3 regions of the Candidatus Symbiopectobacterium sp. NZEC127 genome follow, and region 3 is predicted to be linked to each of the others. Evidence: predicted binding sites of a transcription regulator. Region 3 holds the regulator's gene; each other region holds the start of a gene.
What was found. Region 3 encodes LexA, which represses DNA repair genes until DNA is damaged. Its sites were predicted from a motif close to TNCTGTATGTACATACAGNA; they were not measured.
Positions count from the first base shown of each region.

Region 1 (10,147 bases), on a different contig from region 3:
TCGCCAAAGCGTTCGCGGCGGTTCAATAACGCATATCAAAGGCTTAACGCCCGCGTTAAGCCTTTCCTTTTTGCCGTCCCACTCCTCCAACCACTCTCCTTTCACTGTGATTCATAAGAAATTTTTATATAGCGCGACATTGACACCCCGCTTGCGCTGAACTACTACTTAAGACATATCCCATATTTTATTACCCAACAGATTTCGATGGATAGGGCGCAGTCCTCAGCTGAGTCTGAGGTGTACGGGAGCCAGTCTCCCCCTACAGTGAAAGAGAAAGGGTATTTTTCACATTCACTTTCTTAATCATTAACTTACATCATGATGTTGAACAGCCGATCGCTCGCTGATTTGCGACAACAATAATAAGCAGAAAAATAATAGATGAAATCATTTCAGAAGCATTTTATTCTTCAAGTCAATTTACGACGTCTCATTCTATTCATCGCACTTTCCGGTATGTCAGTTATTTTTGTAAATAGCTATTTCGCCTTCTACGACACGCAAAAAAAATTATTGACCGATCAGTTTTTTAAAATAAACCTTAACTATTCATTAAAACTCGCAAATACCGTCGAAACTTTTTTTTCCTCTTCCCAGTCACAGCTCAGTTTTAGCGCCCAACTGCTCGCCGATAACATGAAAAATGCCGACACGCTGCAAAATGAGATCGAGCGAATTCGGCAGATTGGCCATCGCTTCAACTCCGTGTCGGTCATTGATAAACAGGGCTATGTTCGCGCGTTCTCGCCATTACAACCAGGGGTCATTGATGCGCGGCTGACATCCCCTTCCCATGCAGCCGCCATTCAGGCCAACACCTTTTTTATCAGCCAGCCCTATGTTTCTCTGATTGGCAACCTGATTGTCTATATTTCTGTTCCTATCCACAATGCCGAAGGTGAACAGTTAGGGTACGTTGGCGGTTCTATTTATCTCAACAACCGCAATGCTACAAATGAATTTATGAATTCGCAGTTTGATGACGATAATTACGATACCTTTGTCCTCAATAAAGATGGCACAATTATTTATCATCATGATAAAAATCGAATTGGGCAAAAAATAGACGACAACTCTTTAAAACAGATGGCGCTATTAGGGAATAAAGGCAATTTTCGTCTGACAGATTCACAAGGCGCAACATTTTTAGCCGGGTTTGCCAAAGTTAAACGCGCGGATTGGATTATTCTTACGCTACAAACCGAAGATATTGTCACTCAGGCATTAAATAACGTAATGATTGATGTGACCAAGAAAAGCGCTCCGGTGCTGCTCATCACTTTATTTATGATTACCTTGCTGACCATCTATATCGCCAAACCGCTGCGCATGCTGGGATTGGCAGCCAGCCGTATGGACGATCCCGATGTCATCAGCAAGATTCGCGCAGTATCCTCCTGGTATTTCGAAGTTGAGCACCTAAAGCGCGTTATCCTGTGGGGCACTATTCTGCTGCACAAACGTATTGGAAAACTCAGCTCGCAGGCTCACACCGACCCGCTCACCGGCCTGCTCAATCGGCGTGGATTGCATGAAAACATTGAAATGTCGCTGCTCAACAACAGCGTCGTTTCAGTGATTGTTATCGACATTGATCACTTTAAAAATGTGAATGACACCTACGGGCACGATGTGGGTGATGAAGTGATTAAAATGCTGGGACGGCATCTTAAAACCAACTCGCGCAAAACGGATCTGGTGTGCCGAACCGGCGGTGAAGAGTTTTTGATGCTGCTGCCCGGCATTGATATCCATCTGGCCGTGGTCATCGCCGAGCGGCTTCGCAAAAATGTCGCAGAAATGAGTTTTCCCATCTGCCAACACATCACCATTTCGATTGGCGTAACCTCCTTCCTGCCGAAAGAAGTGCCTATCGATGCCGCACTAAAAACCGCTGATAACGCGCTGTATCGCGCTAAAAAGGCTGGGCGCAATAAAGTGATCGTGCAGGATATCCCTGAGGATTTGGCGCTGATGCTGCATAAGCAGCAAAATGATTAGTGCTGGAGGGGAAAGAAAAACTGGGCGCTGCCAATGCTGCGCCCAGAAGAGAGATCAAAACGAGGTCCAGTCCTGATTATTCTGCGCGGAGGTGCCTGTAGCTAACGCCAGCGTAGGCTTGGCAGGCCGGGTAACCGTTGATTCCCGCGCGGTCAACGGTGTGGCAACCGTCTCCCCGGCGTTAAGTTTGAATGCGCTCACCGTATGGGTTAATGCCGACGCCTGGGATTGCAGCGACATCGCCGCCGCGGCTGACTCTTCCACCAACGCAGCATTCTGCTGAGTCGTGGTATCAATCTGTCCAACGGCGACGTTAATCTGGCTGACGCCATCGCTCTGCTCTTGGCTGGCTTGGGAAATCTCCGCAATGATCGCGTTAACATCCTGCACATGGTTGGTCAAACGACCCAGGGTTTCATCGGCACTGTCTACCAGATTCATCCCGTCCTGAATGTTGCTGACGGAATCATCGATCAACGTCTTAATCTCCTTGGCCGCCGTCGCGCTGCGCTGCGCCAGTGAACGCACTTCGCTGGCAACCACGGCAAAACCGCGTCCTTGCTCACCCGCGCGCGCCGCTTCAACCGCCGCATTGAGCGCCAGAATATTGGTTTGAAACGCAATGCTGTCGATAACGCCGATAATCTCAGCCATGCGCTGCGATGACGATTGAATACCGCGCATTTTTTGCGTCACCGAGAGCATCACTTCACTGCTGTTTTTGGCCGCATCCGATGCCTGATGCGAAACCGACGTTGCCTGACGGGTGTTATCGGCGGTGTTCTTGATGGTTGAAGTCAGCTCTTCCATGGAGGAGGCGGTTTGCTCCAGCGAGCTGGCCTGCTCTTCGGTACGCGCCGAGAGATCCTGATTACCGGCGGCAATCTGCGAAGCCGCAGTAGAAATCGCCTCGGCGCCGTCGCGCACTTGACCCACAATATGACGCAAGCTGCTGTTCATGTTATCCAATGCCTTGAGCAGCAAACCGGTTTCATCCTGATGGACAGCCTGTACGTGGTAAGTAAGATCGCCCTGCGCTACGCGATCGGCCAACTCCAGCGCCTGATGAATCGGGCGGGTCACGCTGCGCGTAATCAGCCAGGCGATCATACCGCCCGCCGCTGCCGCCGCCAGGCAGATCAGCACCAGCAGCAAACGCGTTTGATTGTATGTGGCCGTCATGGTGTCGAGGGTTTTGGACATGGTGCCGTTTTGAAAGGCGACCAGTTTGCGCACTTGCTCGCGGTAGTTGCGCTGTATGTCATTCATGGCAGTAGTGAATTCACGCACACCCGCCTCACGATCCCCGGCGTTCAATGACGCGATAATCTTATCGCCAGATGCCAGAAACTGTGGGCGAATCTGTTGGATATCCCGAATAATCTGTTGCGACGCCTCGGGGCTATTACTGGCGACCAATTTATCCAGCAGCTGGCCGCCACGTTTGCGCAGATCGCCCAGCATCTCCAGCGTGCTTTTCACTTGAGCCGGATCGGTAACCAGCAGCAGTCGCTGGTAGGCAACCAGCGTGCTGTTCACCACATCGATAAGATCGGTGGTTGTCACCGTATCAGGATAAACCCGCGTGACAATCAGCTTCGCATCTTCATGAAACAACGATAGTTTCGAGATTGAGAACGCATTGACCACAAACAGCATCAGTACCAGAAAAGCAAATCCACTGCCGAGACGATAACCGATGCGCCAGTTAGCGATATTCATTCTTCACTCCTTCCCATATTGCGTATCACAGCCAGGTTATTCTTCCATTGTTAAATCCCATCAGAATGAGTGATGATCTGTTGCTGGCGAAGCCTGTCTCGCGTTAACACTAAGCAATATAAATGGCTGTTTTGTCGATGTTAGGGAAATAGCATCCCCTCACCCATTATTCAGTGCTATCATCGAAAAAATAAAATCTGACGCTAAGAATTGCGGCTTAATGTTACCCAGCAATCGCCGTCATAATACGTTGCTGATGTTGTTGTCTGCTTCGTTTCGCCCCAGATTACCCCTGATGTCTCTAGGTTTATCGGCAGTAAGCATATCATCTTTACACCATTGATCGTTTTAATCACTTAAAAATTAACAAATAAAAGTCAAAACCTATCAATATGAGTGGATCGATCGACAGAATCATGCAATAAGTAAAAGATACCTCTGCGGCTATTTTTTAATAGGATAAGTGGCGCGTCATACACAGAGAAAATAGAAAATAATTCTCGTGTGATTCTGTTCGAAAGGATATTTATTGCTGAGAGGAATAGCGTGAAATAAGCGCATGACAGCGAAAGCGGTGCTTATCGAAATAAAAAGTAAACGTGGCCCCCTTTATAATCACGACGCCCGGCGCAACACCGGGCGTCGTGAACAGCGCTACTTGCGTGCCAATATCGGCTTGAGGAAACGGGCAGTGTGCGACGCTTCGCAATTGGCTACCGTCTCCGGGGTGCCGGATACCAGTATTTGACCGCCACCGCTGCCCCCTTCCGGCCCCAGGTCCACAATCCAGTCTGCGGTTTTAATCACATCCAGATTGTGCTCAATCACCACAATGGTGTTGCCCTGATCGCGCAACTGGTGCAACACGTCCAGCAGTTGCTGAATATCGGCAAAATGCAGCCCGGTGGTCGGCTCGTCAAGAATATACAGGGTCTGACCCGTTCCTCGCTTGGACAACTCGCGGGAGAGTTTCACACGTTGGGCTTCACCGCCGGAGAGCGTGGTCGCCGACTGGCCAAGACGGATATAGGAAAGCCCCACGTCGATAAGGGTTTGCAGCTTACGCGCCAACGCAGGAATGGCATCAAAGAAATCACGCGCCTCTTCAATGGTCATTTCCAGCACTTCGTGAATGCTTTTACCTTTGTATTTGATTTCCAGCGTTTCACGGTTGTAGCGTTTGCCTTTGCACTGATCGCAAGGCACATAGATATCCGGCAGGAAGTGCATCTCCACTTTGATGACGCCATCGCCCTGACAGGCCTCACAGCGCCCACCGCGCACGTTAAAACTGAAACGCCCGGGGTTGTATCCGCGGCTTCTCGCCTCTGGCACACCGGCAAACAGTTCACGGATAGGAGTAAATACGCCGGTGTAGGTCGCCGGGTTGGAACGCGGTGTGCGCCCAATCGGGCTTTGATCGATATCGATCACCTTATCAAAATGTTCAAGGCCATGAATCTCACGGTACGCTGCCGGTTCCGCCAGCGTTGCGCCATTGAGCTGACGTTGCGCCAGCGGAAACAGCGTGTCGTTAATCAGCGTCGATTTACCGGAACCGGAGACACCAGTGATACAGGTGAACAGTCCGACGGGCAGCGTCAGCGTGACATCTTTCAGGTTGTTGCCCTTTGCGCCCACCAGCTTCAACACTTTGGTCGGATCGGCAGGCACACGTTGCGACGGCACTGAGATTTTCCGCTCACCGCTCAGGTACTGGCCGGTCAATGATTCTGGCACCGCCATAATCTGTTCTACCGAGCCTTCTGCCACCACCTGACCGCCGTGCACCCCCGCGCCCGGTCCGATATCAATCACATGATCCGCCGCGCGAATGGCGTCTTCATCATGCTCCACCACAATCACCGTGTTGCCCAGATTGCGCAGATGGATCAATGTCTCCAGCAGGCGTTCATTATCCCGCTGATGCAGACCAATGGAAGGTTCGTCCAGTACGTACATCACCCCGACCAGCCCGGCACCAATTTGGCTCGCCAGTCGGATACGCTGCGCTTCACCGCCGGAAAGCGTTTCGGCAGAACGCGACAGCGACAGGTAGTTCAACCCGACGTTCACCAGGAACTTCAAGCGATCGCCGATCTCCTTCAACACTTTCTCGGCAATCTGCGCGCGCTGCCCACTCAGCTTCATGTTTTGGAAGAACGTCATCGCATGGCCGATGCTCATGTCGGAAATCTGCGGCAGCGTGGTCTGTTCGACAAACACATGGCGCGCTTCCTTACGCAGACGCGTGCCGCTGCAACTGGCACAAGGGCGGTTGCTGATGAACTTGGCCAGCTCTTCGCGCACTGCGCTTGATTCGGTTTCCTTGTAACGCCGCTCCATGTTATTCAACACGCCCTCGAAGGGATGGCGTCGCACGGACGTATCGCCACGATCGTTGATGTATTTGAATTCGATGGTGTCTTTACCAGAGCCGTAAAGAATGACGTGACGAATTTTTTCACTCAGGCTGTCGTAAGGTGCCTCGACATCAAAGCGGTAATGCTCCGCCAGGGAGCGCAGCATCTGAAAATAGTAAAAGTTACGTCGATCCCAGCCACGAATCGCACCGCCCGCCAGTGACAGCTCACCGTTTTGCACCACGCGCGCCGGATCGAAGAACTGCTGCACGCCCAACCCATCACAGCTCGGGCACGCGCCTGCCGGATTGTTAAAGGAGAACATACGCGGCTCGAGCTCATGCATGCTGTAGCCACACTGCGGGCAAGCAAAGTTGGCGGAGAACAGCAGTTCAGGCAGCTTGCTGTCATCCATATCCGCCACGATAGCGCTACCGCCGGAAAGCTCCAGCGCGGTTTCAAACGATTCCGCCAGACGCTGTGCCAAATCTTCACGCACTTTGAAACGATCGACCACCACTTCAATGGTGTGTTTCTTCTGCAATTCCAGCTTGGGCGGATCGGAAAGATCGCACACTTCGCCGTCGATACGGGCGCGGATATAGCCTTGTGTCGCCAGGTTTTCCAGCGTCTTGGTGTGCTCCCCTTTGCGATCTTTAACAATGGGCGCAAGCAGCATCAGGCGAGTACCTTCCGGCTGCGCCAGCACGTTATCCACCATCTGGCTAACCGTCTGCGCCGCCAGCGGCACATCGTGATCCGGACAGCGCGGCTCACCCACGCGGGCAAAGAGCAGACGCAAATAGTCGTGAATCTCGGTGATGGTGCCCACGGTTGAGCGCGGGTTATGAGACGTGGATTTTTGCTCGATGGAAATCGCCGGTGACAACCCTTCGATATGGTCGACGTCCGGTTTCTCCATTAACGAGAGAAACTGGCGCGCATAGGCAGACAACGATTCAACGTAGCGCCGCTGCCCTTCCGCGTACAGGGTATCGAACGCCAGCGACGACTTACCGGACCCCGACAGCCCGGTGACCACAATCAGTTTATCGCGCGGAATTATCAGATTGATATTTTTGAGGTTATGAGTACGGGCACCACGAACTTCGATCTTATCCATTCACATACATCCCGGAGTTAACGCTATTTTCATCATCCCGCAGGCGGAGATAACCGGTACGAAACGTGCAATTATGACACAAAAAATCACCCGCTGCGTTTTTTAGCACCGCAGACGGCGGCTCAGTGGGGGGACAAGCAGAAAAAATACGCTAACAAAAAACTGAATAAATATCCAGTACTCTGATGCAACAATGTAACCAATAAAAAAAGTGTGGATGCAACATCGCGGGTACTCAGCACTGTGCTGGCATGTTATGATTTCTGGCTTAGACTTTACGTATTGACTCATCAGGAGACACAAGCATGGCCAGCAGAGGCGTTAATAAAGTGATTCTTGTCGGGAATCTGGGGCAAGACCCGGAAGTCCGTTATCTGCCGAACGGTGGTGCCGTTGCTAACCTGACTCTGGCCACGTCAGATACCTGGCGCGACAAGCAGACCGGCGAGCAGAAAGAGCGCACAGAATGGCACCGCGTCACGCTGTACGGAAAGCTGGCTGAAGTGGCTGGAGAATACCTGCGCAAAGGCTCACAGGTGTATGTCGAAGGTCAACTGCGCACGCGTAAATGGCAGGATCAGGGCGGACAGGATCGTTACACTACAGAAGTGGTGGTCGATATTTCCGGCTCCATGCAGATGCTGGGCGGCCGTCAAGGCGGTGGCGCACCGGCAGGCGGCAACGCAGGCAACAGCGCACCGCAGGGTGGCTGGGGACAACCGCAGCAGCCTCAGGGCGGTCAGGCCTTCAGCGGTGGCGCACAGCAAGCACCGCGCCAGCAAAACAATGCCCCGATGCCTGGCGGCAATGAACCCCCGATGGACTTTGACGACGATATTCCGTTTTAAGCCTGGGGTAGGTAAAACAAGCTCCAGTCAAAACGTAACGCCCTACTTTAGCAGGGCGTTACGTTCAAGATATTCTCAAGGGTACAACTGCGCTAACAGCCCGTTATTTCACCATACCGCCGTTATACAGCTCATCGCCTCTTCCTGCTTTAATCATCTGATTGGCGTGTTGCTTACGCTCAAAGTTCGCTTTTGCGCGTTCCGCTTGATTTGCTCTGTACCTGTCTTCATTTTCTCGATTAAATTGCGCTTGTTGCTGTGAACCCTTGAATTTAGAACAGATCTTATTAAGCAAAAGATCAACGTCGACATTTATTTTTTCCAGGTTGGTCCGTTTCGACGCATGATGCTGATATGAGGAGCCGTCGAGTTTACTCAACAACGTCGTTGCGCCCTCGTTCACGCGTTCCAAAGCGGCCCTTAGACGTTTAAAACTCTCTTCACCCGGTTTAAAGATCCCTGGTTTATCAAGACCCTTACAAAAATCCTCTATGCTGTTCTTCACATCTTTCAACGTTGCCTTTAGTGTGGAAACATCTTTAATGTGGACAGTTTTAGCACTGGTAACCGTCTCTCTATTCACCGCACTGATTTGATTACTGTTTACTGCCGAAATACTCATCATTACCGCTGATACCTTTCCGTTATTAAATCCAGCGATAATGCTATAGGGTGATAAACGTATAATCTTTCATTTATTGTTCACAATATGAGCAAGGCACCGCATCTTCACCGATCAGCGCAACGCGGGCTGTGTTTCCCGCTCTGCCACCTGTGTTTTTGCCGTTTTTTGCATCATTCGGCGCAAGCGAGAGAGCCCCACATCATGCTGGTAGAGGTATTCGTAAGCGCTCGCGTCCGGCGCCAGGTTCTCCAGCAAGATGCGATCCTGTTCCAGCACGGCCCAATGCAATTTCTCCAAACGGTTTCGGTACATAAAACGCCACATATCACGCTGCCAGCCGACCACACGGCGAATGCGCCAGAAAAAAACGCGGCAGTTATCGTTATCCTCCGGCACCACCATGCTGACAATCCAGAAAGGGCCGCCGGGGCCGAAACGTTTTTGATAGGGGATCGAGAGCCGCATCCAGTAAGCACCGCTGATACCTAACTCCACCCAATCAAAATTAACCCCAGATTGATTTTTTTTCCTGAAGATAAAACCGCTTGATGTCGGATCGAGCACCATCTCCGCTTTACGCGCCCCCTGCGCCATGGAATGAGACGCGGAATGCAGGTAAGTTCCGTGCATCGGGTCCATCACATTTTCCAGCGCATACTGGTAGTTACACCGCCAGGCGGCAGTACAGAGAAAATGACTGAAAGTTTCTCCGTCGGTCAGCTCTTCAGGAAACACCAACGGCTCCGCTTCCTGGTTGGCGGTAATACCGAACCAAAGAAAAATGGCACCATAGGCTTCTTTAACCTGATAGCTCACCACCACCCGTTGCCCGACTAACGGGCAGCGTTCAACGGCGGGTACATCCTTGACCACACCATCTCCCGCAACCTCAACGCCGTGATACCAGCAGGCGATGCGATCGCCAAGGTTCCAGCCAAGCGATAGACGAGCACCCCGGTGCGGGCAGCGGTCTTCCAGTGCCTGAACCTGGCCGTCGCTGTCGCGCCACACCACAATCTGCTCCCCCAACCGCGTGATGCCGACAGGATTGGCCTGCACTTCCCAACTGGCCAGTACCGGATACCATAAGCCCCGTAACCCGCGATCGAGGTATTGCTGCACCGTTGAATCCATTGCGCCCTCCTTTACTTGCCGTTTTCTTGCAAAAAGGCCCGCAGCGTTGCTTCCTGCCAGGGCTGACCTTGCTGATCGTACAGTGCTGCTGAATTCAACCCTTCCACCAACGCGGGCAGGGTATCGATACCTTGATCAAACAGGATTTCCAGTCCGGCGATAAAGGTCAGCGTCCAGGGCGTTGGCGCGCTGCTTCGACTCTGCCAGACCAGATTGCGGTATCCACCAGGAGCATGGATGCAGCCGTTACCGCCGCCAATGGACGAGATAGTCGGCAGCTGCGCTGCGAGCGCCGGATTAAATTCCTGATCGGCCTTCATGCGATGGT
Region 1 is NZ_JAGFPG010000003.1:346,957-357,103, reverse strand. It holds gene J5069_RS14990 (aromatic amino acid transaminase) at 1-29, shown strand, start outside; gene J5069_RS14985 (sensor domain-containing diguanylate cyclase) at 385-2,004, shown strand; gene J5069_RS14980 (methyl-accepting chemotaxis protein) at 2,059-3,726, opposite strand; gene uvrA (excinuclease ABC subunit UvrA) at 4,381-7,212, opposite strand; gene J5069_RS14970 (single-stranded DNA-binding protein) at 7,518-8,060, shown strand; gene J5069_RS14965 (hypothetical protein) at 8,164-8,685, opposite strand; gene J5069_RS14960 (aromatic ring-hydroxylating oxygenase subunit alpha) at 8,797-9,819, opposite strand; gene J5069_RS14955 (recombinase-like helix-turn-helix domain-containing protein) at 9,831-10,139, opposite strand; gene J5069_RS14950 (Rieske (2Fe-2S) protein) at 10,136-10,147, opposite strand, start outside.
Region 1: the regulator LexA is predicted to act here: its motif matches at 7,373-7,392, upstream of uvrA (excinuclease ABC subunit UvrA).

Region 2 (10,147 bases), on a different contig from region 3:
ACCTGACGGCGACCTTTCCCCACGTAAAAACGCGAGCAGAACAGGCCGACTTCAAACAACAGGTACATCGGAATCGCCAACAAGGTCTGCGAGAACACGTCCGGTGGCGTCAACAACATACCGACAACGAAGGCTCCGACCAGCACATAAGGCCGCTTCTTCTTCAAATCTTCCGTGTTGGTCACGCCGCTCCAGCACAGCAGTACAATGGCAATCGGTACCTGGAAAGAGACACCAAACGCCATAAACAGCGCCATCACGAAATCGAGGTAGTTGTTGATATCGGTGGCGATTTGTACACCCTGCGGCGCTGTCTTGGCAAAAAAGCTAAACGCCAGTGGGAACACCACAAAGTAGGCAAATGCCATCCCCGCGTAGAACAGCAGGCTGCTGGAGAACAGCAACGGCATCATCAGGCGACGTTCATGTTTGTACAGCGCCGGGGCGATAAACGCCCAGACTTGATACAACACCAGTGGTGCAGCGACAAACACCGACACGATCATCGTCAGTTTAATCGGCGTAAAGAACGGAGAGGCCACGTCGGTGGCAATCATACTGGCCCCGGCGGGCAGTTGCTCAATAAGCGGTGCCGAGACAATCTGATAGATATCGTTAGCAAAAAAAACCAGCACGACAAATACGCCCAGCACACAAAGAATGCTGTTTAACAGGCGTTTGCGAAGCTCAATCAGGTGACTGATTAACGGTTGTGTATCTTCAACGGCCATAGACTAGCGTTCATCAGCAGAGGGTTGGGAAGGCGCGACAGCCGAGGCAGGCGCTACGCGCTTATTGGGTACATCATCGTTCGGTGCCACGGCAGCGACAGTCGGCGTTTTTTCAGGCACAACCGTTGCAGAAGGCGCTTCTGGTGAGCTATCCACTGCCGCAGGCGGTGCCACATCGATAAGGGATGAGGGTGACGCAACGGCGGCTTGATCGACAGACGGTAACGCGGCTGGCGAAGACGCCTGTTCGGCGCTGAGAACCCCATCATGAGCCGCTTCAGCATCCGCCAGCGGTTTATGTGGCACCTCACCCAACTGCGCAGTGGCGCTGTCACCGGGTTTCGCATAACCGCGTCGCATGGCATCCGCCGCTTCTTTGAGTTCGTCCATAGAGGCTTTCAGCTCTGGGGAAAGGTTTTTCAGGCTAGCCTGCTCCACCTTCTTCAAACTGTCCTGCAACTCTTGCAACTTCAACTCTTGGGTCAGCTCATTTTGCACCGTAGACGCCAGCGAGCGCAGCGTTCTGACCCAACCAGCAATCGTTTTAACCGCAACGGGCAGGCGTTCAGGCCCGAGAACCACCAGGCCGATCACCATTACGAGCATCAGCTCACCAAATCCGATATCAAACACCGATTATACCTGCTCTTTATGCTGGCTCTTCGTTTCTTCTGATTTTGCGTCAGCCTGTTGTTCCGTGATGGACTTCGTCGCGAAATCGGCATCCTGCTGTGTTTTTTCATTCTGGTTGGCAGATGCGCTGTCAGCGGACGAGGGTTGGTCATCGCTGATGGCTTTTTTAAAGCCTTTAATCGATGCGCCCAAATCGGAGCCTAGCGTTCTCAGCTTGTTAGTACCGAACAGCAGTACCACGATCACCGCGATGATCAACAAGTTCCAAATACTAATACCACCCATACCAATTACCTCTTTTCTACAAAGGGGAGTTATCCATCATCTTTCACACCGCAAACAGTCGTGCGTGCATTTTGTCCAAAAACGAGTCACCGCGCGTTATTCTTGCCCAGCGAATGCATGCCCAGAGGATGCGCCCGGTTTACGTTTCCTGCAACGCCTTTTTCCTGCGGCGGAAAGGCATATAAGGTCAAAGCCGTGACTATTATATACGGCTATTAATAGCGCCTGTCATGATCTGCTTCAACGTGTACGACGCCAACCAATGACCCAGCTCACAACACCAGCGGCCATTAACCCCGCCGACATCACTTCCGGGAGATCCTGACGCCCCACCAACATCAGTAACCCAGCCAGTAGTAGCGTCGCACCTATACCCAATAAATAGTGGGACTGGCTTTGTCGTACTCGCTGCAAACGCAACTCGTCGGTCAAGTGCAAGACGCTTTGCCGCAACTGTCGATGCTGCCGCAAACCATCGTAAATCAACTCGGGAATTTCCGGCAATTTTTCCGCCCAAAACGGCGCTTTTTCTTTCAATCCGCGAATCAGAGCGGCAACCCCCATCTGATCTTTCAGCCACGACTCTAGAAAAGGCTTGGCCGTTTTCCATAAATCCAACTGAGGATAAAGCTGGCGGCCTACTCCCTCAACGTATAGCAGCGTCTTTTGCAGCAAGACCAACTGCGGCTGCACTTCCATGTTGAAGCGGCGCGCCGTGTTGAACAAGTTTAATAACACATGTCCAAAGGAAATCTCTGCCAATGGCTTTTCAAAAATGGGTTCGCACACGGTACGAATCGCAAATTCAAACTCTTCAACATTGGTGTCGGCAGGCACCCAGCCGGAATCCACATGCAGTTCAGCAACGCGGCGATAGTCGCGGTTGAAAAAGGCAATGAAGTTTTCGGCCAAATAGCGCTTATCTTCCTTGTTCAGCGACCCGACGATGCCACAATCGATACCGATATATTGCGGATCTTCCGGGTGTTCTTCGCTGATAAAGATATTGCCCGGATGCATATCGGCATGGAAGAAGCTGTCGCGGAACACCTGAGTAAAGAACACCTGCACGCCACGCTCCGCCAGCAGCGGCATATTGGTACCGTTGGCTTTCAGCGCCTCAACGTCTGAGACCGGAATACCGTAGATACGCTCCATGACCAACATGTTTTCCCTGCAATAATCTGAATAAATTTCAGGAATATACAGCATCGGACTGCCGTCAAAGTTACGGCGCAATTGAATGGCATTCGCGGCTTCACGCAGCAGGTTTAATTCATCAAGCAGGGTTTTCTCGTACTCGCGCACTACCTCACGCGGGCGCAGACGCCGCCCATCCGGCAACAGCATCGGCAGCCAGCCCGCCAAACGGTTCATCAGCCGCATATCCGCCTTGATGACGGGGAGGATATCAGGACGAATCACCTTGATAACCACTTCTTGGCCGTTGGTTTTGAGCCGCGCGGTATGCACCTGTGCGATGGACGCAGAAGCCAGCGGCACTATCTCAAAATCATCAAACCAGCTTTCGAGTGGAATGCCACCCATGGAGAGTTCGATCTGTTCACGGGCCAGTTTGCCGTCAAAAGGATCGACGCGATCCTGAAGGATAGCGAGTTGATCGGCAATCTCTGGTGGAAAAAGATCGCGCCGCGTAGACATCATCTGGCCGAACTTGATCCACACCGGGCCCAATTCCTGCAACGCCAGACGCAGGCGCTCACCAAGCAGTTTGTCCTTATGGCGGTTTGGCATCCAGAACAGGAATTTTCGCCAGATACGCAGCGGTAAGGTAATGCGTAAATGCGGGATAAGCTCATCGAGCCCATAGCTCAACATGACGCGAATAATGTGGTAAAGGCGCAGCAGTTCACTTGGCGTCATGAGGCGGACTCCAGTTTCGCCAGGCGTGCCGCCAGCGTATCGACGTCATTACTCAACGCGGCCACTTCATCATACCACCAGGCCGCTTCTAAACGCCCCGGTGCAAGCCGCCACTCTTCCGTGACAGTTTCCGCCAAATAGCGCCGCTGGCGATCAAATAAACGGCTCGCACCGCGAAACGCCCCTTGCACCGTCTGACCAATGCCTTGAGCAACAACATCGCCCGTGTAGGGCGCAAGCCACTCTGCGGGATCGCACTCTGCCAAATCCAACAGATTGACAACGTGTTGGACAACTTGCATATCCCCTTCAATCACCAGTTCACCGCTACGCATCAGCGATGAAAGCTGCTGGCGATCGCGCAACGTGAGCAGTGCGGGTATCCGGGTGTCTAACTGACAATCCGCCGTATCAGCCCACTGGCTCACCACGTCAACGCGGTGCTCGCCAAAGACCAATACCAGCGGCACCGGCAGTTCTGCTAACACGATTTTGAGCGTTTTTCCCTGTAGTCGCTGGCGCGCCGCTTTCAAGCTACGTTCGCGAAAAAGCAGGCTATTTAACGCCGTTTCCAGCGTGGCCGTCAGCACAGACGTTATCAGCATCAGCGTTTCCCACTATAAAACAACTTAAAATTTGAACCCACGGTGTAACGCGACAATGCCTCCCGTGAGGTTGAAGTAGTTTACACTGTCAAAGCCCGCCTCCACCATCATGCCCTTAAGCGTTTCCTGATCAGGATGCATACGTATCGACTCCGCCAAATAGCGATAGCTGCCCGCATCTTTGGTCACCATATCACCAATGCGCGGCAAGACATGGAATGAATAGAAATCATAGACTTTGCTGAGCGGTTTCAACATCGGTTTGGAAAATTCCAGCACCAGCAAGCGGCCGCCGGGCTTCAGGACGCGGAACATGGAGCGCAGCGCTTTGTCTTTATCCGTCACGTTGCGTAAACCGAAAGAAATGGTGATGCAGTCAAAATAGTTATCCGGGAAGGGCAGCGCCTCCGCATTGGCCTGCACATAGCTGACGTTATCAATAATCCCCAGATTGCGGAGCTTTTCGCGTCCCACTTTCAGCATGGAAGCATTGATATCGGCCAGCACCACTTCCCCCGCTTCGCCGACCAGGCGTGAGAATTTAGCCGTTAAATCCCCCGTTCCGCCCGCCAGATCCAGCACCCGCTGGTCGCGTCGGACACCGCTGCACTCAATGGTAAATCGTTTCCAGGCACGATGAATCCCGAAGGACATCAAATCGTTCATCAGGTCATATTTTCCCGCTACTGAGTGAAATACGCCCGCTACCATGGCCTCTTTATCGTTCTTGTCGACAGTGCGAAAACCAAAATGCGTGGTTTTCTCCGGTTCGTTCGTCATGTTCTTCGCCCTACTTTTCCAAATCAGAATTGTGGTCAATCCCCTTTGCGCACTATCGGCTGCACTCGCCGCTCACATTGCGCTGTCGAGCGTTATGCGCAACACGAGCTTGGCGTGTCTGTGCGCGTTTCGCATCAACAATCGAAGAGGAACATCGAATTTTGAAACTACCCCTTAATGGGGAGAGTGTAACAGACCAGGCTTAAAAACCCACCGCTCTGATGCACTGAATAAAGTTGTAAAACGCGAACATTCGTGACGCATCATCGTTGATTCGATGTGCTTGCAGGTTGTTCTCCGCCGGGAGGGACCTCGGTTTGCATTGTTTCAGGCTGCTGAGACAGCCGCCCTTGTTCCTCGTCAGCCTCGGCAGAAAGCACCGCTTGCTCCGCCACGTTGGGGTTTATGGTACGCTTAACCTCAACACCAAGGGAACGGAAACCTTCTACCTGGGCTATCAGATTACCGCGCCCGGAGGCCAGTTTATTCATGGCCTGCCGATAGCTGGCCTGTGACTTATCCAGGCTTTGTCCCAACGCCGACATATCTTCAACGAAGAGACGCAGTTTATCGTACAGCCGAGAGGCACGATCGGCGATCTGTTGTGCATTGCGGCTTTGCTGTTCATAACGCCACAGATTGGTGATGGTACGTAACGCGACGAGCAGCGTGGTGGGACTAACCAACATGATGTTATGTTGCAGGGCTTCGCTGATCAATTCTGGATGGCGGTCGATAGCAACCAGAAACGCAGGCTCCACGGGGATAAACATCAGCACATAGTCCAACGAGCGCAGCCCCGGCAATTGCTGGTAATCTTTATTACTCAGCAGTCGGATATGCCCGCGCACGGAGGCGATATGCTCGTTGAGCGCGCTGGCGCGTTCCCCGTCATCTTCACTATTAAAGTAGCGCTCATAGGCCACCAGCGACATCTTGGCATCAATCACCACATCTTTGCCCTGTGGGAGGCGGACGATCACATCCGGCTGCATGCGCCCGTTTGCGCCCGTCTGAATACTGACCTGCGTTTGGTATTCATGGCCTTCACGCAAGCCGGAAGCCTCAAGTACGCGTCCCAGCACCACTTCACCCCAGTTCCCCTGGGTTTTGTTATCACCTTTCAGGGCCTTGGTCAGGTTGACCGCCTCTCGCGCCATTTGCACGTTGAGTTGCTGCAACTGACGAATTTCATGCGCCAGAGTATGGCGCTCACGCGCTTCACTACCAAACCCTTCCTGAACCTGACGACGGAAACCGTCCAGTTGTTCGCGCAGCGGCGCCAGCAGTTTATCGAGGCTCTGTTGATTTTGCTCACCCACTCGGCGACCGCTGTGCTCAAAAATCCGGTTAGCCAGATTTTCAAACTGCGTCGTCAGGCGTTGTTCGCTGTTGATTAACAGGCGCTGTTTTTCCTCCGCGGCGAGGCGGGTTTCTTCCAAACGGATGGTCACTTCACGCAGCTCTGCTTCCTGCGCACCGTTTGCTTCGCGCAGCGCGCGCAGCTCCTGGTTGAGTTGGTTGCACTCCTCTTGCAACCGGGCCATGACCAGCAGCTTTTCCTGATGGGCGGTGAGTTTACCGTGCATCAGACGCAGCTCCATATCATCCTGACGCCGACGTTGTTCGTCCTTATCACGCGCGAGCTGAAGTTCACGTACCACGCTTTGCGCCTGCTGTAACGCTTGTTCTTGTATACGTTGTTCCGTTTCTTGCCGGGCGCGGCGCTGCTGATAACGCAGGCTGGCAACAAGCCATCCCGCCAGCACCCCGACCGCCCCGCCGCCTACGCCGTAAAAGAGGGTGATATCCACGTCGCATTCCTTTCGTTGTCGCCACTGTCCGTCAAGGTAAAGTGATACTGTATGTATGTCCAGAAAGAATAGCGCAGGCCAGCGCGAAGCGGCATCGTTGTCGGCAGCGAAATGGTTAAAATGCGAGGCGGTTTGCGTTATGGCTTATCGCCATTGGCTAAATAAAAAAGGGCCGGAAATCCGGCCCTGATACAGATGACATCGCGTTATTGGTATTACAGACGCCCTTTGGCATCGGTAATCGCCTGCGCGACCTGTTGTGGTGACACACCACCTTTGGCAGCGCGCTTTTCCAGACAAGATTGCAGCGACAGGATGGGATACACGTCATCGCCAATGGTGGCGCTGAATTTCTGCAAATCCACCAGCGGCAATGCTTCCAGCGGTTTACCCTGCCGAATGGCTTCCACCACTGCCTCACCAACGATGTGATGCGCTTCGCGGAACGGAACGCCTTTCGCCACCAGATAATCGGCCAACTCGGTCGCGTTCGCGTAGCCCTGCTGCGCCGCTTCCTGGCAGCGCGGACGGCGAACCTGAATGCCTTCCAGCACCAGTGCCGCCATCATCAGGCAGTCATGCCAGGTGTCGAGCGCATCGAACAGCCCTTCTTTGTCTTCCTGCATGTCTTTGTTGTACGCCAGTGGCAAACCTTTGAGCGTCATCATCATGCCGGTCAGCGCGCCTTGCACCCGACCCGATTTACCGCGGATCAGTTCCAGCGCATCCGGATTTTTCTTTTGCGGCATCAGAGAGGAGCCGGAGGTTACACGATCGGACAGCTCAACGAACCCGGATTCACCGCTGTTGAAGAAGATCAGATCTTCGGCAAAGCGCGACAGGTGCACCATGCCGATCGAGGCATTAGAGAGCAGTTCCAGTACATGATCGCGATCTGACACCGTATCCAGACTGTTACGCGTGGCAGACGCAAAACCCAGCCAGCCCGCCAGTTGCTCACGATCGATAGGATAGGCCGTCCCAGCTAACGCGCCGCAGCCCAGTGGACTGACGTCGAGGCGTTTTAGCGTATCTTCCAGGCGGCTTTCGTCGCGTGCCAGCATTTCATGGTAGGCCAGACACCAGTGGGCAAAGGTCACCGGTTGGGCGCGCTGCAAATGGGTGTAACCCGGCATCACCGCATCCTGATTCACCTCTGCGGTAGCCACCAACGCGGCGCGCAGTTGGCGCACGGCCAGTTGCAGTTCGCCGATTTGTGCCTTGCACCAGAGTTTAAGATCGGTGGCAACCTGATCGTTACGGCTGCGACCGGTGTGGAGCTTTTTACCCAGATCGCCCACTTTGTCGATCAGCTTCTGCTCTACCCAGCTATGAATATCTTCGGCGTCGCTTTGCAGAATCTGTTCCGGGTCGGCTTGCACCTCGGCCAGCAGCGCGTTCAGCGCCTGCTCTAGCTGCTGCTGTTCCTGCGCGCTGAGTACGTTGACCGTCACCAGCGCTTTTGACCAGCCGATAGAGCCGACGATATCTTGCTCCGCCAGACGGTAATCAAACCGCAGCGAGTCATTAAATTGTTTGAACCGCTGATCTGCCGCCTGACTGAAACGACCGCCCCACAACGCCATAACCGATACTCCCAAAATGTGCTTCAATGTCTTGTAACCATGCGGGCGAACCCGCATGCTCGCTTCCGTTACCGTTCGGCCAACGGAAATGCCTTACAGATTAACAGATTTACGCCTGAATCCGCGTGCCAATCGGCGTGCCGTTAAACAGCGCGGGCAGTTGATCGGCATGACGCCAGCTGGCGATATCTACCGGGCGACCCAACGCGCGAGCGGCATCCAGCGCCGCGTTGACTTTAACGATCATGCCGTCGGTAATAATCCCTTGCGCAATCAGCTGTTCCGCTTTCTGCGCGGTCATTTCAGCGATGCGTTGGCCTTTGCCATCAAGGATACCGCTCACGTCCGACAGCAGAATCAAATCGGCACCCAGCGTCTCTGCGAGCGCGGTTGCGGCCTGATCGGCGTTAACGTTCATCAAATCACCTTGTTCGGTGATGCCGATGGAACTGACGATTGGCAGATACCCGGCGCTTAGCAGCGCATTGGGCAGATCGGCGGAACCCGCCTGTGCTTTGCCCACGTAACCCAGGGATTCATCCAACTGCGTTACCGTAGTCATGCCGCCATCCGCCAGACACAGACCCACCGCGTTGATGGCGTGTTTCTTCGCCCAGGCCAGCAGCGTTTTGTTGGCCGAACCTGCCAGCGCACCGGTGATGATGTCGATCTGATCCGCCGGTGTAACGCGCAGCCCGTTTTTCTTCACCACGGGTAACGCCAGTTTTTTCATCAGGTCATCCACCAGGCAGCCGCCGCCGTGCACAATGACCAGCGGGCGCTGGTATTGCTCACGATAGGCAACCAGCGCCGTAAACAGACGCTCCAGCGCTTCTTCGCTGTCCAGTAACACACCGCCCAGTTTGATAATTAACGGATTCATCGCTTTCGTGCCTCAGGATTTGTCAGAGCAAAGATTGGGTTTCAGGGAAACCGAAACGAATATTCAGGCACTGTACAGCTTGCGCCGCCGCACCTTTAAGCAGGTTGTCTTCCGTGGCGACCACAATCAGGTGCTCGTCCTGTACGGAGAAACCGATATCGCAAAACGGCAAGCCAACAACCGATTTTAGCGCCGGAACCCCGTTATCGTAGAGGCGCACCAGCGGTTTGTCGTGATAAGCATTGTGGTAGGCTTCCGCTACATCCTGCGCACTGACGCCCGGTTTCAGGCGGCAGGTAATGGTCGCCAGAATCCCACGTGCGAAATTCCCCAGATGCGGCGTGAAGATAACCGGGATACCCAGGTGGGTCGCAATTTCGGGTTGATGGCGGTGATTGAACACGCCATAGGGTTGCAGGCTCACCTCGCAGAAGCTGCTGGTGAGTGAGGCTTTACGCCCGGCGCCGCTCACGCCGCTAACCGCATTGATAACCGGCCACTGGTCGGTGTTAAGCAGTTGCGCATCCACCAGCGGTTTCAGTGCCAACTGTGACGCCGTCGGATAACAACCGGGGACGGCAATCAGCTGCGCTTGCTTCACGCGCTCCGCCTGAAACTCTGCCAGGCCGTACACCGCCTGCGCCAGCCAGTCAGCGTGTTGATGCTCGAAACCGTAATAGCGGCGATAAAATTCAGCATCCTGCACGCGAAACGCGCCGGAGAGATCGAACACCACGCAGCCTGCGGCCAGAAACACCGGCGCAAGATCGTGGCTCACTTTGTGGTCGGTCGCCAGAAACACCACATCGATGCCTTTGGCGGCTTCGGCGGCATCCGTCAACGCCTGCACCGGCAAATCGATGATGCCTTTCAGTTGAGGGTGCAGGTCAGAAATGCGTTTGCCCGCATCAACGCTCTGCGCGGATACCGCAAGTGCGGTGAGGTT
Region 2 is NZ_JAGFPG010000006.1:248,744-258,890, reverse strand. It holds gene tatC (Sec-independent protein translocase subunit TatC) at 1-731, opposite strand, end outside; gene tatB (Sec-independent protein translocase protein TatB) at 735-1,364, opposite strand; gene tatA (Sec-independent protein translocase subunit TatA) at 1,368-1,649, opposite strand; gene ubiB (ubiquinone biosynthesis regulatory protein kinase UbiB) at 1,890-3,533, opposite strand; gene ubiJ (ubiquinone biosynthesis protein UbiJ) at 3,530-4,138, opposite strand; gene ubiE (bifunctional demethylmenaquinone methyltransferase/2-methoxy-6-polyprenyl-1,4-benzoquinol methylase UbiE) at 4,163-4,918, opposite strand; gene rmuC (DNA recombination protein RmuC) at 5,182-6,732, opposite strand; gene argH (argininosuccinate lyase) at 6,948-8,318, opposite strand; gene argB (acetylglutamate kinase) at 8,428-9,201, opposite strand; gene argC (N-acetyl-gamma-glutamyl-phosphate reductase) at 9,224-10,147, opposite strand, start outside.
Region 2: the regulator LexA is predicted to act here: its motif matches at 6,778-6,797, upstream of rmuC (DNA recombination protein RmuC).

Region 3 (10,147 bases):
CACCGTTAAACGCTGCTGCTTATCCAACAGTTGCACGGTCAATACCGGGCGTTCACGCGCGGTATCCGCCACTGCAATCCCGCGATATTTAATACGAGTCACATCCGACAGGGGCTCAGGCTCCTGATGAATAGGGTGGTCCGGGCTGGCAACGTAAACGTTGTTCATGGTGTATAGCTTGCGCGTATTCACTTCGGAAGAGGCGCGAAAGTGCATATCAGGGGCAATCACGATATCGGCCCGCCCCTGCTCCAAACGCTCCCAGGCACCGGCCAGCACCTCGGTCAGCAATGACACTTGGGTATTAGCCTTCAGCGCCAGCTTATCCAGCAGGGGAAACAACTTCTCGGTAGGGATCAGCGCTTCAACGACAATGGTGATATGGGTTTCCCAGCCGCGTGCCAGCGCTTCCGCATCGGTGGTGAGTTTATCCGCCGCTTCGAGCAGGATTCTTCCCCGTTCGAGCAACATCCGGCCCACGTTGGTAAATTTAGTGCGGTGACCTGAGCGATCAAAAAGCACGACGTCGAGCTCTTCTTCCAGCTTCTGCATGGTATAGCTCAGCGCCGACGGCACGCGCCCCAGCTCATCAGCCGCCGCCGCAAAGCTGCCACGGCGATCGATGGCGTCCATCACTCGCAGCGCTTCCAGCGTTAATGCCCGATCTTTTGCCATTTATTCACTCATTCAGGAATTTTGAATATACCCACCAGATTAACTAGCTAACAATCCAACGTCCACACAATTACTATCTGTTTAGTATAATTTTTGAGGTGCAGAACCATGATCACATGCAGAACAGCGGAACAGTGCGGTCAAGCTGACTACGGCTGGCTGCAAGCGCGCTACACCTTCTCCTTCGGCCATTATTTCGATCCTGAACTGTTAGGCTTTGCCTCACTGCGCGTGTTGAACCAGGAAGTCCTCAAGCCAGGCGCGGCATTTCAGCCACGTACCTACCCGCAGGTCGATATTTTAAATATTCTGTTGCAAGGTGAAGCGGAATATCGCGACAGCAACGGCGGGCATATCCGCGCAAAAGCGGGTGACGTCTTGTTATTGGCGGCACAGCCAGCGGTAAGCTACAGCGAGCACAGCATCAGCGATGAAACGCCGTTGACGCGTTTGCAACTGTGGTTCAATGCCTGCCCGTCACGGGAAAACAGCGCGTTGCAACGGCTTGCACTGTGCAATGCAAAGGTCAAACTGCTCGCCTCACCGGAAGGTGAAAACGGCAGCCTGCAACTTCGCCAGCAGGTTTGGGTACATCATCTGCAACTCGATGAGGGTGAACAGCACACCTTTACGCTCAACGGCAACCGCGCCTACTTTCAGGTGATTCACGGTGCGATGGAAGCCATGACGCCGCAAGAGAACGCAACGGTATTACAGTGTGGAGACGGCGCCTTCATTCAGCAGGAAAAACAGCTGACTATCCGCGCCAAAGCCCCGTTGCGCGCGCTGCTGATCGATTTGGTTGCCTGAGTCGCTTTCTCGGCGCTTTGATGGATTATCACAGCGCACCCCGCGCCTTACATGGTAAGATGGAGGACGTGTTCATCATCATGCGGTAGGATCAGGCCAATGGATTCAAGCGACCAAGACAAACTCCTTGCCCAGGCGGAAAGCATTTGCCAGCAGCGCAATGTACGCCTTACGCCACAGCGACTCGAAGTGCTTCGGCTGATGGCACAGCAACACGGCGCGATCAGTGCTTACGATCTGTTGGATCTGCTGCGCGCCTCAGAACCACAAGCAAAACCCCCTACCGTATACCGCGCACTGGATTTTCTGCTGGAGCAAGGGTTTATCCATCGTGTGGAATCGACCAACAGCTATGTCATGTGTCACCACATTGAAGAGCATAGCCATACTTCAGCGCTGTTTATTTGCGATCGTTGCGGGCAAGTTACGGAACGCCAGACGGAAGGCATTGAAGCCATTCTTCAGCAGTTGGCACAAAGCGCCAATTTCACGCTGCGTCACAGCGTGGTCGAGGCACACGGCCTGTGCGAAGCCTGTCAGGAAGTGGCTGATTGTCGTGAACACGGGCACTGTCACCATGACCATACGGTGCCCATCAAGAGTGCGAAACCCGGACGTTGATCTGAAAGGCTGATACATCACCGACAAGGCTTTCCCTGAAAGAAACGCCCTGTCGGCTAACGGCGTTTAGCTCCACTCACCGTTGCGGATAACACCGACGGCCAGTCCTTCAATGCTGAAGCTCTGCTCACGCAAATCAACCACGATGGGAGAAAATGCGTCATTCTCCGCCAGAAGTTGTACGGTGTTACCTTGACGTTTCAAGCGCTTAACCGTCACTTCATCTTCAATGCGCGCCACCACTACCTGGCCGTTACGCACCTCTTGGGTTTTATGCACGGCCAGCAAATCACCGTCTAATATACCGATGTCTTTCATAGACATACCGCTGACGCGCAGCAAAAAGTCGGCGTGCGGTTTGAACATGGCCGGATCGACCTGATAGTGACACTCGATGTGCTCTTGCGCCAGCAGCGGCTCACCCGCGGCGACACGGCCAATCAGCGGCAGTCCAACATTTTCTTCTTCCATCAACAGGCGGATCCCGCGTGATGCGCCGGAGACGATTTCAATCACGCCTTTGCGCGCCAGCGCCTTCAGATGCTCTTCCGCTGCGTTCGGTGAGCGGAAACCCAGTCGCTGGGCGATTTCGGCACGCGTTGGCGGCATGCCGGACTGCGCAATATGATCGCGAATCAGATCATAGACCTGCTGCTGTCTGGTTGTTAATGCTTTCATCCCGCCCCCTGGTTGTTTATACAGTTTATCTGTGAGTATATACAGGTCATCGCGGCTTGGGAATGACAGAGAGGCAAATACCCGTGTTTTTATGAGCGTTGCCCCAAAATCATGCTGAAATCACCCCAGGATGAGGGGCCAGAGAATGCTGACCCAGACAATGCCGGCAAACACCAAGGCCACAAACACGGCCGCCGATCCGATATCCTTGGCGCGCCCGGACAGTTCGTGATGCTCGGTTCCCACGCGATCGACAACCGCCTCAATGGCGCTGTTGACCAGTTCCATCAGCACCACTACCACTACCACGCCAATCAGCAATAGCCGCTCCAGCAGTGCTACGGGCAGCCAACACGCGACCAGCACCGCTACGACCAGCAGCATCAGTTCTTGTCGAAATGCAGCTTCGTGCTGCCATGCCTGTTTCAGCCCTTTGAGGGAGTACCCGGTTGCCTTGATAATCCGAGTTACCCCGGTAGCCTTATTCATGTTTTTTCACCCGTTTATCAGAGATTTTTTGCAATTTTCCCGTAACACCGTTGTCTCACACCACAGATCTCCCTTGTACTTTCTGGTATCCTTGCGGCGCATTGCTACTCAAGAGGCTTCTGGTTGTTATGTCCGGCTGGCGTAAAATTTACTATAAATTACTGAATTTCCCACTCAAATTGTTAGTGAAAAGCAAGATAATTCCTAACGATCCCGTGGCGGAGTTAGGGCTAGATCCTTCTCGCCCCATTCTTTATGTGCTGCCTTATAACTCACAGGCGGATTTACTGACGCTGCGCGCAAAATGCCAAGCGTTAGAACTGCCGGATCCGCTGGAACCCACGGAAATTGACGGTGTGTCGCTGCCCAGCCACGTATTTATTAACGATGGCCCACGCGTATTCCGCTATTACACGCCGAAGCAGGAATCCGTCAAACTGTTCCACGATTATCTGGATCTGCACCGCAACAATCCCTATCTCGATGTGCAGATGGTGCCCGTTTCTGTCATGTTTGGCCGCTCTCCGGGCCGTGAAGGACAGCACGGTGCCACGCCGCATCTGCGTCTGCTCAACGGGATTGAGAAATTTTTCGCTGTTATCTGGTTGGGACGCGACAGCTTTGTACGCTTCTCCAGCATCGTGTCGCTGCGTCACATGGCAACCGAACACGGCACTGACAAAACCATAGCGCACAAACTGGCGCGTGTCGCACGCATGCACTTTGCCCGTCAACGCCTGGCCGCCGTTGGCCCGCGTTTGCCGGTACGTCAGGAGCTATTCCATAAGCTGCTGGACTCGAAGGCCATCAAGAAAGCCGTTGAAGATGAGGCGCGCAGCAAGAAAATCTCCCATGAGAAAGCGCAGCAAAATGCTATCGCCCTGATGGAAGAGATCGCAGCGGACTTCTCTTATGAAGCCGTGCGGCTGTCAGATCGCATTCTGAGCTGGACCTGGAACCGCCTGTATCAAGGCATCAACGTACACAATGCCGAGCGCGTACGCCAGTTGGCGCAGGATGGCCATGAGCTGGTCTACGTGCCTTGCCACCGTAGTCACATGGACTACCTGCTGCTCTCCTATGTGCTTTACCACCAGGGTCTGGTTCCCCCCCATATCGCGGCAGGTATCAACCTGAATTTCTGGCCAGCAGGCCCGATTTTCCGCCGTCTGGGTGCTTTCTTTATTCGCCGGACCTTCAAAGGCAACAAGCTCTACTCCACCATTTTCCGTGAATATCTCGGTGAGCTGTTCTCTCGCGGCTACTCCGTTGAGTACTTTATGGAAGGGGGGCGTTCGCGCACCGGCCGTTTGCTGGAGCCCAAGACCGGCACGTTGGCCATGACCCTTCAGGCGATGCTGCGCGGTGGTACGCGCCCCATCACGCTGGTGCCGATTTATGTGGGTTATGAGCATGTGATGGAAGTGGGCACCTATGCCAAAGAGTTGCGCGGTGCTACTAAAGAGAAAGAAGGCCTGATGCAGATGGTGCGCGGATTACGCAAACTGCGCAATCTGGGGCAAGGCTATGTGAATTTTGGCGAGCCACTGTCGCTGACGCCTTACCTCAATCACCATGTGCCGCAGTGGCGCGAGGCGATCGATCCGATTGAAGCGCAGCGCCCTACCTGGCTCACGCCTACCGTGCAAAATATTGCCGATATCATCATGGTGCGCATTAACAACGCTGCAGCCGCCAACGCCATGAACCTGTGCTCCACGGCACTGTTGGCATCACGTCAGCGCGCACTGACCCGTGAACAAATGCATGAGCAACTGGACTGCTATTTGCAATTGCTGCGCAACGTGCCTTACAGCAAAGATGTCACTGCGCCGAAAAAGACAGCGCCGGAACTGCTGGAACACGCGCTGGCAATGAACAAATTTGAAGTTGAACAAGACAATATTGGCGAGATCATCATTCTGCCGCGCGAACAGGCCGTGTTGATGACCTATTACCGCAACAACATCCAGCATTTGCTGGTGCTGCCATCGATGATCGCCAGCATTATCATGCACCGTGGCAGGATCACGCCGGATGAATTAACACGACAGATGTCGTTGATTTACCCATTAATTCAAGCCGAACTGTTCTTGCATTACAGTAAAGAGGCACTGCCTGCGGTCATTGAAACGTTAACCACGGAGTTGGTGCGTCAGGAACTGATTGTCATCAAACAAGATGCGCTGGTGCTAAATCCGCTGCGAATTCGCACGCTCCAACTGCTGGCTGCCGGTGTGCGGGAAACCCTGCAACGCTACGCGATTACGCTGTCATTACTCGGCGCTAACCCGGAAATGAACCGCGGTACCTTGGAAAAAGAAAGCCGCAATATGGCCCAGCGTCTGTCGGTGCTGCATGGCATTAACGCGCCTGAGTTCTTTGATAAGGCCGTGTTCTCAACGCTGGTAGCCACGCTGCGTCAGGAAGGCTACATCAGCGACAGCAGCAGCGTGGATACGCGCAGTACGCTGGAGCTCTATCGTATTCTGAGCGATTTAATCACACCGGAAGTCAGGTTGACGATTGAAAGTGCCAGTACACCGGCCAGCGCAGAACCGGAAGACGAAAAGCAGGAAGTAGCGCAAGCGTAGTGTTGCGTTAAAGCACCATCCGTTACCGCTTTACTCCGGCATCACACGCCCTGTGTGATGCCGGGGACCATCACAGCCCCAGCACAATTCCCGCAAACAACACCATGCCCACATAGTTATTGTTGAGGAACGCACGGAAACAGGCATCGCGCTCACGCCCGGCGGTCAGCCATTGCTGATAACCAAACAGACCAGCCGCCATCAGCACCGTCAGGAAAAATGCGGCGCCCAGCTTCATTTGCATGCCTAGCACCACCATCAACGCCAGCATGCTCGCCTGCAACAAGCCGATGATCAAGGTATCAAAGCGCCCGAACAGAATAGCGGTGGATTTGATGCCAATCTTGAGATCATCATCGCGATCGACCATGGCATATTGCGTGTCATAGGCGACAGTCCAGCAGATGTAGGCTAAAAACATGATCCAGGCGCTGGCGGGCAGCGATTCGCTGACTGCGGCATACGCCATGGGGATCGACCAGCCGAAGGCTGCGCCCAACACAAACTGCGGCAGATGGCTGACGCGTTTCATGAAGGGGTATATCCATGCCAACGCCAACGCCGCCACGGAGAGCCAAATGGTCATGCGATTCAACGTCAGCACTAGCGCAAACGCCAGTAGCACCAAAACGACAAACAGCACTTTTGCCGATTGCTCGCTCACCAGGCCGCTGGGTAAAGGGCGAGACGCGGTGCGTTTGACATGCCCATCAAAATGGCGGTCGGCGTAATCATTGATCACACAGCCTGCCGCGCGCATCAGAAACACCCCCGCGACAAACACCAACAGCGTCCACGGTCTCGGCACACCGCCACCCGCCAGCCATAATGCCCAGAGGGTTGGCCAGAGCAACAGCAGGGAACCGATCGGCCTATCAATTCGCATTAACCGACAGTAAGCGCCCCATTTTCCCGCTGTCATACTTCGTTCCAACGTCATTTCTCCTTAACGGTTACCCTGGTCAACGCCTTGAAAATGATACGCAGGCGACGAGGGCAAAAACAATTCTGTCAGCAGTATCGGCTGATTAAACAAACGCAAACGGGATCGCCGAGCCCACAGGTTTTCACAGCGTCCAATGTGTATGTAATCGCGTTGCAGGGAGTTCTGTTTGAACAGATAGCGCCCGAGCGGTGTATTACCAAGCGTAGTCAACGCGGACACCGAGGTGTCAAGGGCTGAGGGCGGAATCAGCGTTCTGGCGGCCACCCAGGGCTGTCCATCGCCGTAGATTATCACCTCTCGCAGCCAATAACGCGCGCAGTCAGGCAACTCGTGCTGTTCATCACCCAGCATCTCAGCCGCAATGTAACCATTATAGTACGGCACCACCGTCAACTGTGTGCAATGTCGTTCCAGCCGCTGCGTCATCGAACCGGTCTCTGTCAGCCAGGTATCGACGGGGGATGGTAACGCCATCGGCGTTTCTTTTAACCAATCGGTCGCGTGCAACCATTCTATGGTGCGCAGCAGTGTTAGCGCTGCATCGGACATATCCCTACTCCAATGGTGGCTGTTGTAACGCACAAAACATCACGCCTCAGCACACCCCGCCACCGTTGGGTGCGCAATATGATAACATTTTTTTAATCTTTGACAGCGCGCTGGCAAGATTTGATCGCCGTTTGCTCAGAAAAAAGACAAAAATGGCGCATAAAAAAACACTATCTGGCGCTATACCAGATAGTGTTTACGTTGAGCGTAAAAGCGTGTTGATGTATTCACCCGGGCCTCAGCGCAACGCGCCAGTGCCCGACGTTGATTACATCATACCGCCCATACCACCCATACCGCCCATGCCACCCATACCACCAGCAGCACCTAAATCGCCTTTATCTTCTTTCGGCAGGTCGGTAATCATACATTCGGTGGTGATCATCAGGCCAGCAATGGATGCGGCATATTGCAGTGCAGAACGGGTTACTTTGGTCGGATCCAGAATACCCATGTCGATCATGTTACCGTAAGCTTCGGTTGCGGCGTTGTAACCGTAGTTACCTTCGCCTGCTTTCACGTTGTTAGCCACAACGGAAGGTTCTTCACCGGCATTTTCCACGATTTGACGCAGCGGTGCTTCCATCGCGCGCAGCGCAACACGAATACCCACGTTCTGATCTTCGTTTTCAGCTTGCAGATTGCGAATGGCATTGGCTACGCGAATCAGCGCTACACCACCACCGGCAACCACGCCTTCTTCAACGGCAGCACGGGTCGCGTGCAGCGCATCTTCAACGCGTGCTTTCTTCTCTTTCATTTCGACTTCAGTAGCCGCGCCGACTTTGATAACGGCAACGCCGCCCGCCAGTTTGGCAACGCGCTCTTGCAGTTTTTCGCGATCGTAATCGGAAGTCGCATCTTCAATCTGCTGACGAATCTGACCAACACGACCCTGGATAACCACTTCATCACCCACACCGTCGATGATGATGGTGGTGTCTTTGTTGATCACAACGCGTTTTGCCTGACCCAGATCTTCCAGGGTGGCTTTTTCCAGTTCCAGACCGATCTCTTCAGAGATAACGGTACCGGCAGTCAGGGTTGCGATGTCTTGCAGCATGGCTTTACGACGATCGCCGAAGCCAGGTGCCTTCACGGCAGCCACTTTAACGATACCGCGCATGGTGTTCACCACCAGCGTAGCCAGCGCTTCACCTTCAACATCTTCTGCGATGATCAGCAGCGGTTTGCCTGCTTTGGCAACGGCTTCCAGTACCGGCAGCATTTCACGGATGTTGGAGATCTTTTTGTCAGCCAGCAGGATGAACGGGCTTTCCAGCTCAACGGAACCGGTTTCCGGTTTGTTGATGAAATACGGGGAGAGATAACCGCGATCGAACTGCATCCCTTCCACAACGGCCAGTTCATCTTGTAAGCCGGAGCCTTCTTCGACGGTGATAACGCCTTCTTTGCCCACTTTCTCCATGGCTTCAGCGATCAGTTTACCCACTGTGTCATCAGAGTTGGCAGAGATGGTACCGACCTGAGCAATGGCTTTGGTGTCAGCGCAAGGTACGGACAGTTTTTTCAGTTCTTCAACCGCAGCGATAACCGCTTTATCGATACCGCGTTTCAGATCCATCGGGTTCATGCCTGCGGCAACGGCCTTCAGACCTTCGTTCACGATAGACTGTGCCAGTACGGTTGCCGTGGTGGTGCCGTCGCCCGCTGCGTCGTTCGCTTTGGAGGCCACTTCTTTCACCATCTGTGCGCCCATGTTTTCGAACTTGTCTTCCAGCTCGATTTCACGCGCTACGGACACGCCGTCTTTGGTAATAACCGGAGAACCAAAAGATTTATCCAGAACGACGTTGCGACCTTTCGGGCCTAAAGTCACTTTTACTGCGTTCGCAAGAACGTTCACGCCGCGCAGCATTTTTACGCGCGCGTCATTGCCGAATTTTACGTCTTTAGCTGCCATGGTTTATTTCCCTTAAATTCGTTCGATTCAGATGATTACGCTTCAACAATCGCCAGGATGTCGCTTTCAGACATGATCAGGACTTCTTCGTTGTCGATCTTCTCGGCTTTCACGCCATAGCCATCATTAAAAATGACGATATCGCCAACTTTCACATCCAGCGGTTTTACGTCGCCGTTTTCCAGAATGCGGCCATGGCCCACAGCCAGTACTTCACCACGGGTAGATTTAGCCGCAGCAGAACCGGTCAGAACAATACCGCCAGCAGATTTGGACTCGACTTCTTTACGCTTGACGATCACGCGGTCATGCAATGGACGAATTTTCATTGATAGCTCTCCTTTGAGAAAGTCCATATCAGTTTGGGATTAACGCCGGGTACATTTTGATACCCGCCTTGTGAGTTTCTAAGTGGGGACGATTCGCTTCCCTTCAAGGGAGAAAAAGGTTTTTTTTTGCGATAACGATGAAATTCTGATAATGAAGAATAAAAATTAGATATAAAACAGATGTTTAATATCTTTTTCTTAATCAGCATCATTTGTCTTGATCGTCTCTATGCTCGAGGTTTTTACGGTCATCATCTTTGCGATAGTACTCACCGTCAAAGGTGTTGCCGTTGCTGCCGGACGATGCGGTGCCAGCGCCACGCCAAATGTGCAGATGAGGCATCAGTTTAACCGTCAACCGCTTTTGCAACGGGGGCAACAGCAGCAGCAATCCCAGGAAGTCAGTGAAAAAACCGGGCAGCAGCAGCAAAAAGCCCGCCAATACCAGCGATACGCTTTTGACCATTTCCGCCGCAGGGCTCTCTCCCGCCGCGATTTTCTGCTGCATTTGAATAAACGTTTTCACCCCTTG
Region 3 is NZ_JAGFPG010000002.1:275,391-285,537, reverse strand. It holds gene J5069_RS11375 (LysR family transcriptional regulator) at 1-675, opposite strand, end outside; gene J5069_RS11370 (pirin family protein) at 784-1,485, shown strand; gene zur (zinc uptake transcriptional repressor Zur) at 1,585-2,106, shown strand; gene lexA (transcriptional repressor LexA) at 2,173-2,784, opposite strand; gene J5069_RS11355 (diacylglycerol kinase) at 2,905-3,273, opposite strand; gene plsB (glycerol-3-phosphate 1-O-acyltransferase PlsB) at 3,402-5,867, shown strand; gene ubiA (4-hydroxybenzoate octaprenyltransferase) at 5,938-6,807, opposite strand; gene ubiC (chorismate lyase) at 6,814-7,362, opposite strand; gene groL (chaperonin GroEL) at 7,631-9,286, opposite strand; gene J5069_RS11330 (co-chaperone GroES) at 9,322-9,615, opposite strand; gene J5069_RS11325 (FxsA family protein) at 9,824-10,147, opposite strand, start outside.